One region of the Stenotrophomonas sp. CS3K5 genome, then DNA from elsewhere that is predicted to be linked to it. Evidence: riboswitches for the same ligand, from Rfam matches in the RefSeq annotation. Region 1 holds a riboswitch; the other holds the start of a gene.
The links. Region 1 has a riboswitch for cobalamin ahead of btuB (TonB-dependent vitamin B12 receptor). Riboswitches for the same ligand answer to the same signal wherever they lie in the genome.
Positions count from the first base shown of each region.

Region 2: another riboswitch for cobalamin. It lies ahead of AC5YGJ_RS12150 (epoxyqueuosine reductase QueH); the one in region 1 lies ahead of btuB (TonB-dependent vitamin B12 receptor).

Region 1 is NZ_JCAKRX010000011.1:21,446-25,763, reverse strand. It holds gene btuB (TonB-dependent vitamin B12 receptor) at 1-1,656, opposite strand, end outside; cobalamin riboswitch at 1,769-1,990, opposite strand; gene AC5YGJ_RS15625 (acyltransferase family protein) at 2,050-3,174, shown strand; gene AC5YGJ_RS15620 (histidine phosphatase family protein) at 3,306-3,884, shown strand; gene AC5YGJ_RS15615 (TfoX/Sxy family protein) at 3,945-4,307, opposite strand; gene AC5YGJ_RS15610 (GAF domain-containing protein) at 4,304-4,318, opposite strand, start outside.
Region 2 is NZ_JCAKRX010000007.1:96,778-101,095, reverse strand. It holds gene AC5YGJ_RS12170 (NADH:flavin oxidoreductase/NADH oxidase) at 1-83, shown strand, start outside; gene AC5YGJ_RS12165 (LysR family transcriptional regulator) at 87-998, opposite strand; gene purU (formyltetrahydrofolate deformylase) at 1,113-1,964, shown strand; gene pncA (bifunctional nicotinamidase/pyrazinamidase) at 2,076-2,702, opposite strand; gene AC5YGJ_RS12150 (epoxyqueuosine reductase QueH) at 2,759-3,430, opposite strand; cobalamin riboswitch at 3,623-3,816, opposite strand; gene AC5YGJ_RS12145 (patatin-like phospholipase family protein) at 3,948-4,318, shown strand, end outside.

The DNA of each region.
Region 1 (4,318 bases):
ATCGTCATAGCGCTTGCCGGCACCCTGCACGGTCGCCCCGGCGCGGAAATCACCGAAGCGACGGTCGATGTCCAGGCGAGCGGTCTGCTGCGCGCGGCGCGGCAGCCAGTTGTCGAACTGGGCACTGTCCCCGGTGCGGTTGCGCGGGTCGGTGTAGCTCAGCTGCGCAGTGATGTCGAAGCCGGCCAGCAGCGCGCCACCGGTCAGTTCGGCGCCGCGGATGCGCGCCTTCTCCACCTGTTGCATCCGGAACGTCGCGGCATCGTAGGTGATCAGGTCGTCGATACGCGTTTCGTACACGTCCAGGCCCCAGTGCCAGCCCTGGCCCTGCTGCGAAACGCCCAGATTGGCGCTTTTGGACTTCTCCGGATCCAGGGTCGGCACGCCGCTCCATGGGTCGTACAGGTCGCTGAAGGTCGGTGCCTTGAAGGCGGTGCCGTAGCTGGCGTTGAGGCGCAGGCCGTGGCCCAGCTCCATCGCCCAGCCGACGCTGCCGGTGGCGTGGTTGCCGAACTGCTGGTTGTCGTCGTTACGCGCGCTGGCCTGCAGCTGGTGGCGGCCGAAGCGGCCCTGGTACTGCACGAACACGCCGGTGTTGCGGCGGCTGTCGACGAGGTAACCGGCGCTGCTGCCGTCCAGGTTGTCTTCGCTCCAGTCGACGCCGGCGCTCAGCAGCTGGCCCTCGGCCACGCCGAAATCACCCTGCAGCGAAGCGCTGTCGCGGTGGGTCTGCGCGCTGCCACGCACATCGAAGGCGCCGAAGTTGTTCGATTCGTTGTCGCTGCGTCCGACGTTGGCGGTGACGGCCACGCGCTCGGACGGGGTGTAGCGCACCTTGCCGGCCAGCACCTGCTGGCGGGTTTCGGAGTAGTTGTAGTAGCCGTCGTAATGGTTCTTGCCATCGGCGCGCAACGCGCTGCCTTCCACGTTCCACTGCTCGTTGAAGGTATAGCCGCCGCGCAGGCTCTTGGACAGGTTGCGGTAGCCGTCGCGGTCAGGCTCGTCGGCGAAGCAGCCGGTGAACAGCGTGGCCGAGCCACGGCAGGCATCGATGCCATCGGAATGCTGGTAGGCGATGTCGGCGCCGAACCAGCCGCGCTCGGTGCCGCCGCCGATGCCACCGCTGGCCTCGCGCAGGCCGTTGCTGCCGCCACCGAGCTGGAAGTGCGGGGCGAAGTCACCCTGGTTGCGACGGGTGAAGATCTGGATCACGCCACCGATGGCATCGGCGCCGTACAGACTCGACTGCGGACCACGGACGATTTCCACGCGCTCGATCTGCGCCAGCGGCAGGTCCTGGTACATGGCCAGGCCGAGGTCGGCGCTGTTGATGCGCACGCCATCGACCAGCACCACGGTGTGGCCGGAGTTGGTGCCACGCAGGAACAGCGAACTCTGCTTGCCGAGGCCGCCGGCGTTGGTCAGGTTGATGCCGGCACGGCCGCGCAGCAGCTCCTGCAGCGAAGTGGCCTGGCTGGATTCGATCTGCGCACGGTCGATCACCTGCGCTGGCGCGATGCTGTCCTGCAGGGCGATCGGGGTGCGGGTGGCAGTGACCAGGATCTGGTCAAGCGCGGTGGTGTCCTGGTTGGCATGGGCCAGCGCGGGCAGGGCGGCCAGCACGGCCAGGGACAGCATTCGGGACTGCAGCTTCATGGGGGGACTCCAGGTGCCACGCACGCCCGCGTGGCGAAGGGGAGGAGCCGCGAAGGCAGGCACGCGCCGATGCCCGCAGGCTGCAGGCATCTGGCGCCATGCCCACCGCATCGCGACCTGAGGCTTCCGGGCCGGTCTCCGGGCTCGCCGCCGGGTGGCGCGAGGCCACCGTCCAGGCGCCTTCCCGTGCGCGCGGCACAGTGGCGTATTGCCTGGAACTGACGTGCTTACCGTTGCGGGGGCAGCGCCGGCATGGCGCGGAATCGCGCGTCACCGGCTTCCCGTTTCAACCTGCCGGCCGAAGCCGCAGGTCACCTGGAAGTGCGCGCAGTCTAAGTCATTGCCTGCCGCGGGCGTTAGAGTAGTGGCCTCTTCAGGTTCGTGCGAGTGGCCATGGTTGCGAAGGATCGCCTGCAGTTTCTCGATGCCCTGCGTGGGCTGGCGGCGGTGTACGTGGTGCTGTACCACGTACAGTCGATGCCGGCACCGGCCCTGCCGGTAGCGGCGGCCTGGCTGCCGGCCGTGCACATGGGGGCCACCGGCGTTGCGCTGTTCTTCGTCATCAGTGCGTTTTCCCTGTGTTACACCATGCCCCGGCACCAGGTCAGCGGCCGGCCGCTGCTGAGCTTCTATCTGCATCGATTCCTTCGCATCGCGCCGCTGTTCTATGTGCTGTTGATGTTCTCCCTGTTCCGCGATGGTCGCGGCGACCATGCCGGCCATTCATGGGGGGAGATCGCGGCCAACCTGTCCTTCACCTTCAACCTGTTCCCGGGATGGGAAGCGGGCATCGTGTGGGCCAGTTGGGCGGTGGGCGTGGAGATGCTGTTCTACGCCATCTTTCCCGCGCTCTACGTGCTGGTCGGCAAGGCGCGCAGCGCCTGGGCCCTGCTGATCGGGTTGCTGGCGCTGGTGGCGTTGGCCTGGATGGGCGTGCTGGGCCCGCGCCTCCAGGCCTCGCTGGGTGACTACGGTTGGCTGCGCCATGCCCCCGTCTTCGCGATGGGGCTGGTGGGCTTCCATGCCTTTGCTGCACTGGCGCGGTTGCCGGCACCGCGCGCGCGGCGCTGGGCACAGGGGTTGAACCTGGCCGGTGTGCTGTTGTTGCTGCTGGCCGCGTCCTCAGCCGCTTGGGCTGCCGCCGGCCCTTGGCAGTGGCAGTTGTCGGGGCTGGGCTACCTGTGCCTGCTGCTGGGCTTCTCGCAGTGCCCGCCGCGTTGGCTGGTGAACCGCTTTTCCGCCTGGCTGGGCACGGTGAGCTATTCGCTCTATCTCGGGCATCCGATCGTCATCGCGGTGCTCGGTCCGGTGTTCGCGCGGGTGCTTGCCGTCCAGGGCGGCAGTGTCGGTTACCTGCTGTGCGCGGCGGTGACGCTGCTGGTGGTACTGCCGCTGGCTGCACTCGGCCATCGCTTCGTCGAAGCCCCGATGATCCGTCTCGGCAAACGGCTGATGTCGCCCGCCACGCCGGTGCGCAGCGCCGTTGCAGGTGGGCAGGCAGAGGGCGGCGCACGCTAGAATGATGCGCCCCGTCGCGGGGCATCCGTTCTGGAAGTGTTGCCGATGATTCTGTTCCAACCGCTACCGATCCCCGCCGCTGGCCTGTCCGAGGCGCTGCTGCGCCGGCAGGTACAGACCGGCCGGCAGCGATGATTCTCGATCTGGTCCGCCACGCGGGCAACGGCCGTGATGAATACCTCGATGGCCGCAGCGATCCGCCGCAGCTGGCGCGCCTGCCGCAGGAACTGGTGGAGGCTTACGCCGGGCAGGAATGGCAGCGGGTGATCAGTTCGCCGCGCCTGCGTTCGCTGCATACGGCGATGGCGCTGGCCACCCCGCGCGGACTGGATGTGGACGCAGACGAGGAATGGGAGGAGCTGGATTTCGGCGATTGGGACGGGCAGTCGCTGTTCGACCTGCCGGAGGACGCGCTGGCAGCCTTCCACGCCGATCCGCATGCGTTCCCGCCGCCCAACGGTGAAAGCTGGGGCCACTTCGAACGGCGCATCGCGCGCGCGCTCGACCGGCTGCTGGACGAGGAGGAGCCGCTACCGACTCTGGTGGTCAGTCACGGTGGGCCGCTGCGCATGGTGCTGTCGCAGGTCTGCGGTCTGCCGATGTCGCTGTGCTGGGCCTTGCGCATCGACCACGGTACCCGTCTGCGGGTGTGGCTGGAGCGTGGTGAGGTGGGCCTGGTAGGCGAACTGCTGGAGCTGCAGCAGCCGTAACCCTGTTGGTGCTTCGGCCGTCCATAGAGTCGAGCTTGCTCGACTCTACAGGCGCGCGCCTCAATCCTCGTCGGCGTCGTCCGCTGCGCTGTCCTCAGCGTCACCGTCGTCATCGAAGCGCTGCTCATGCACCGGACCTGAGGCCGGGCCGGCCGCCTTCAGCGGATGTGCGGCGATGCGTGCTTCGTAGTCCTGCACCAGCGCTTGACGCTGCGGCTCGCTCAGTTCCTGCCAGTGGCACTCCAGCAAGGCTCCTTCCAGCGAGTACAGCAGGTTCAGGCTGGGCTTGAAGCCGGCCCGCTTGACCTTGACGAACGCACCGACTGCACCGATCGCGGCCAGGTCCTCGCGGCTGCGCAGGCCGACCTGGCGCAGCCAGGCTGCACTTTTCGGGCCGATGTTGCGCAGCTTCGGTGCGCTCATCCCAGCGCCTC
Region 2 (4,318 bases), on a different contig from region 1:
CACTGCGCGAGAGCGTGCTACCGGCGCCGCAGTACCTGCGCTGCGAACCGCGCGATGCACGCGGCGTGTTCAAGGCGCGCTGAGGCTCACACCCGCCAGGCCGGCGCCATGCCGGCCTGCAGGTGTTCGAACAGCGCGCGGATCTTGGCGGTGAAGTCGCGGCGGTCGCTGACGCAGAAATAGACGTCCATCGGTTCCGGGCGCCATGTGCTGTCGGTGTCGAACACCGCACGCAGGCGGCCGTCACGCAGATAGGGTTCGGCCACGAACGCGGCCAGCCGGGTGATGCCGGCCCCGGCGGCGGCCAGAGCGGCCAGCGCATCGATGTCATCGCAGACCATGCTGGGCGGCAGCGCGGCGTCCACGCGCTGGCCGTCCTTCAGCAGGCCCCAGCGCAGCGGCCGGCCATCGGTCGGGAAGCGGTGCAGCAGGCCTCGATGGCTGCCCAGATCGGCGGGGTGTTGCGGGGTACCATGCGCCTGCAGGTAGGCCGGCGCAGCGCAGAACACGAACGGCACGCGCGCCAGTTGCCGTGCGACCACGCCATCCTCCAGCTGCGCACCGATGCGGATGCTGGCATCCACCGCCTCCGGGCCATGCTGTACGGCGCGGTCATTCAGGCGCAGCTCCAGCTCCAGCTGCGGGTAGCGCTGTTGCAGCGAGGGCAGCAACGGCGCCAGTACATGGCGACCGAACGCGCTGCTGCTGGCGATGCGCAGTGGCCCGGCCGGTTCGATATCGCCAGCGGTGACCATCGCCTGCGCGCGTGCCAGGTCGGCTTCGATGTGCCGCACCTGCGCCAGATACAACGCACCGGCCTCGCTGAGTGCCAGCTGTCGCGTGCTGCGGTTCAGCAGCCGTACGCCCAGATGGGCCTCGAGCCGGTTGATGTTCTGGCCGACGGCGGTGGCGCTGATGCCAAGGGTGCGGGCCGCAGCGGCAATGCTGCCGGTCTCTGCGGTGCGGGTGAAGCTACGGATCAGTTGCAACAGGTTCATGACCGACCAGCTTGCCACGGGATCGGCCAAGTATCGCTTGGGACAGAACCAAGCCCTTCGGTTGCATCGGTGACCATCGATCCGATCAACACCCTGCTGGCCTACACTGCGACGATGCGCCCCGATTCCATCCTCACCCTGTCCTGCCCCGACCGTACCGGCATCGTCTATCGTGTGTCCGGCCTGTTGTTCGACCACGGTTGCAACATCCTCGACGCCCAGCAGTTCGGTGACGAGGAGAGCGGCCGCTTCTTCCTGCGCGTGCATTTCGACCGCGACGCGAGCCTGCCGCTGGACACCGTGCACGCCGCGATGGCCACCTTGGCGGCCGACTTCGGCATGGACTGGCAGCTGCACGACGGTCGCCGCCGTGCGCGGCTGCTGGTGCTGGTCAGCAAGCAGGGGCATTGCCTGAACGATCTGCTGTTCCGCGCCCACAGTGGCCAGCTGAAGGTGGACATCGCCGCAGTGGCATCCAATCACGCCGACTTCGCGCCGCTGGCCGCGTCCTACCAGGTGCCGTTCCATCACCTGCCGGTGAACGCGGAAACGCGCGCGGTACAGGAGCAGCAGATCATCGATCTGGTCGAGCGCGAACGCGTCGATCTGGTGGTGCTGGCGCGCTACATGCAGATCCTGTCACCCACGCTGTGCCGCGCATTGGCTGGCCGTGCGATCAACATCCACCACAGCTTCCTGCCCAGCTTCAAGGGCGCGCAGCCGTACCACCAGGCGCACGCGCGCGGGGTCAAGATCATTGGTGCCACCGCGCACTACGTAACCGAGGATCTGGACGAAGGCCCGATCATCGAACAGGACGTGGCCCGCGTCGACCATGCGATGGCGCCGCGCGAGCTGGTGCGGCTGGGCAGCGATACCGAGTCGCAGGTGCTGGCACGCGCGGTGCGCCGGCATGTGGAGCACCGCATCCTGCTCAACGGGCATCGCACGGTCGTATTCCGGTAGTGCCGGCCGCTGGCCGGCAATGGTAGAGATCCCGAGGGAGCCGGCCAGCGGCCGGCACTACGTTTCGGGTCGGATTGCCGGTAGCGCCGGGCCATGCCCGGCGGTCATTGCTCAGATCACCGCAATCCCCACCTTGCCCAGCGCCTCGCGCACCATCGCGTCGTTGGCCTCGGTCACCGGCCGGGTCAGCTCCCACAGGAACTTCACCCGGAAGCCGGATTTCACCGCGTCCTGCGCGCTCCACAGCACGCAGTAGTCACGCGCCAGGCCGCACACGTGCACCTCGCGGATGCGGCGCTCGTGCAGCCAACCGGCCAGGCCGGTGGCCGGGCGCTCGCCGTCGGGGCCATGGTTTTCGCGGAAGGCGCTGTACGAATCCACCTGTTGGCGCGTGCCCTTGCGCAGGATCAGGTCGGCCGAGGTCCAGTCCACGCCGGGGTGCAGCACGGCGCCTTCGCTGCCTTGCACGCAGTGGTCGGGCCACAGGGTCTGCGGCTGTGCGTGCAGCAGGATGGTCTCGAACGGGCGCTGGCCGGGATGCTGGCTGGCGAACGAGGCATGGTCGGCCGGGTGCCAGTCCTGGGTGGCCACCACCGTGCGGTAGTGGCGCTGCGCCAGCAGCGCGTTGATCGGCGCCACCAGTGCATCACCCTGGTCGCAGGCCAGTGCGCCGCCGGGCATGAAGTCCGGCTGCAGGTCGATCACCAGCAGGGCGACATCGGCGGGCAGGGAAGTCATGGCAGATCCACTACAAACTGAAGGGGCGACCAGCGTGGCCGCCCCCCGGGCGTACGTCAATCGCCCTGCGCCGGCTCAGCGTCCTGCCCGTAGTACAGCAGGCCGATCTTGATCCGCTCGCGGCCGGTTTCACGGCGGTGGCGGTTGGCATCGCGCAGCGAGTACACGCAGCCACAGTATTCCTGCTGGTAGAACTGCTCGCGCTTGCTGATCTCGACCATGCGGCTGGCACCACCGCCCTTGCGCCAGTTGTAGTCCCAGTACTGCAGGCCCTCGTAGCGCGAGGCGGCGCGGATGCCGCAGTCGTTGATCTGCGCCATGTTCTTCCAGCGCGAGATGCCCAGCGACGAACTGATGGTGTCGTAGCCATGTTCATGCGCGTACAGCGCGGTGCGCTCGAAGCGCATGTCGAAGCACATCGTGCAGCGGATGCCGCGCTCGGGTTCGTTCTCCATGCCGCGCGCGCGGCTGAACCAGTTGTCGGTGTCGTAGTCGCAGTCGATGAACGGAATGCCGTGCTGCTGCGCGAAGCGGATGTTCTCCTGCTTGCGCAGCTCGTATTCCTTCACCGGGTGGATGTTGGGGTTGTAGAAGAAGATCGCATAGTCGATCCCGGAGGCAGTGATCGCCTCCATCACTTCGCCCGAACAGGGCGCGCAGCACGAATGCAGCAGCAGGCGCTTGCCGTCGGCGGGCAGGGTCAGGGTGGGGCGTTGGAGTTCGGTCATCGTCAGGTACCGCAGGGGCCGCCGGCAACGGCGACGGCCCCTGCCTCAGGGCGTGGGGAACGGGTCTGACCGGATACCGTGGAAAGGACGCGCGCGACCGCGCTGCCCGCGTGCGCAGGACAACGACAGCCCCGGCACCCTCCCCGCGGAGAGTCCAGGTCGAATCAGGGGACGGTCGTGTCCCCCGGCCGGGGCCGGTCTTCGGGCTGATGGACACGGGCCGAAGCCCTCCTACTCCCTGCCGCTTCCCAGGCGTGAGCCCAGTGCTGTTGGCAGGATTCGTTTCCATTCACCGCTGCGGGGCAGCTCCGGAATGGGCGCGCAAGGCGCCTTCACCGGATTCCCGTTCAAATCCCTGCCTTTGCCGGAGCGAGGGCAGGGATACCTTCGGCGTGTGCACGGTGGACCGGTTGGCGGCAATGGTCAAGGACCGAAGTCCGTGCAGTGGTGTGGCTCACTTCTCAGGTTGTGAGAGCGTCCCTTGCCATACTGGACACCAGCGGACGGGAGAGGGCGTGTGGCAGACAAATATTGCGATCTGGTCATGAAGGGCGGCATCACCAGCGGCATCGTGTATCCCAATGCGGTACTCGCGCTGGCCCGCGAATACCGCTTCAAGAGCATCGGCGGTACCTCGGCGGGCGCCATTGCCGCTGCAGTGGCGGCGGCGGCGGCCTGCGGCGATCGTCGCCAGCAGGCCGGCGAGCACCTGCCCGATGACGCCGGCTACAACGGACTGTCGGCGGTGTCGGCGCAGCTGTCGCAGCGCGGCTTCATCTATCGGCTGTTCCAGCCTGCACGCGGTGCGCGTGCGGCATACCGGCTGCTGGTGGTCCTTACCGGCAATGCCGGCCTGCCGCGCAAGCTGCTGTGCCTGGCCATCGCGGT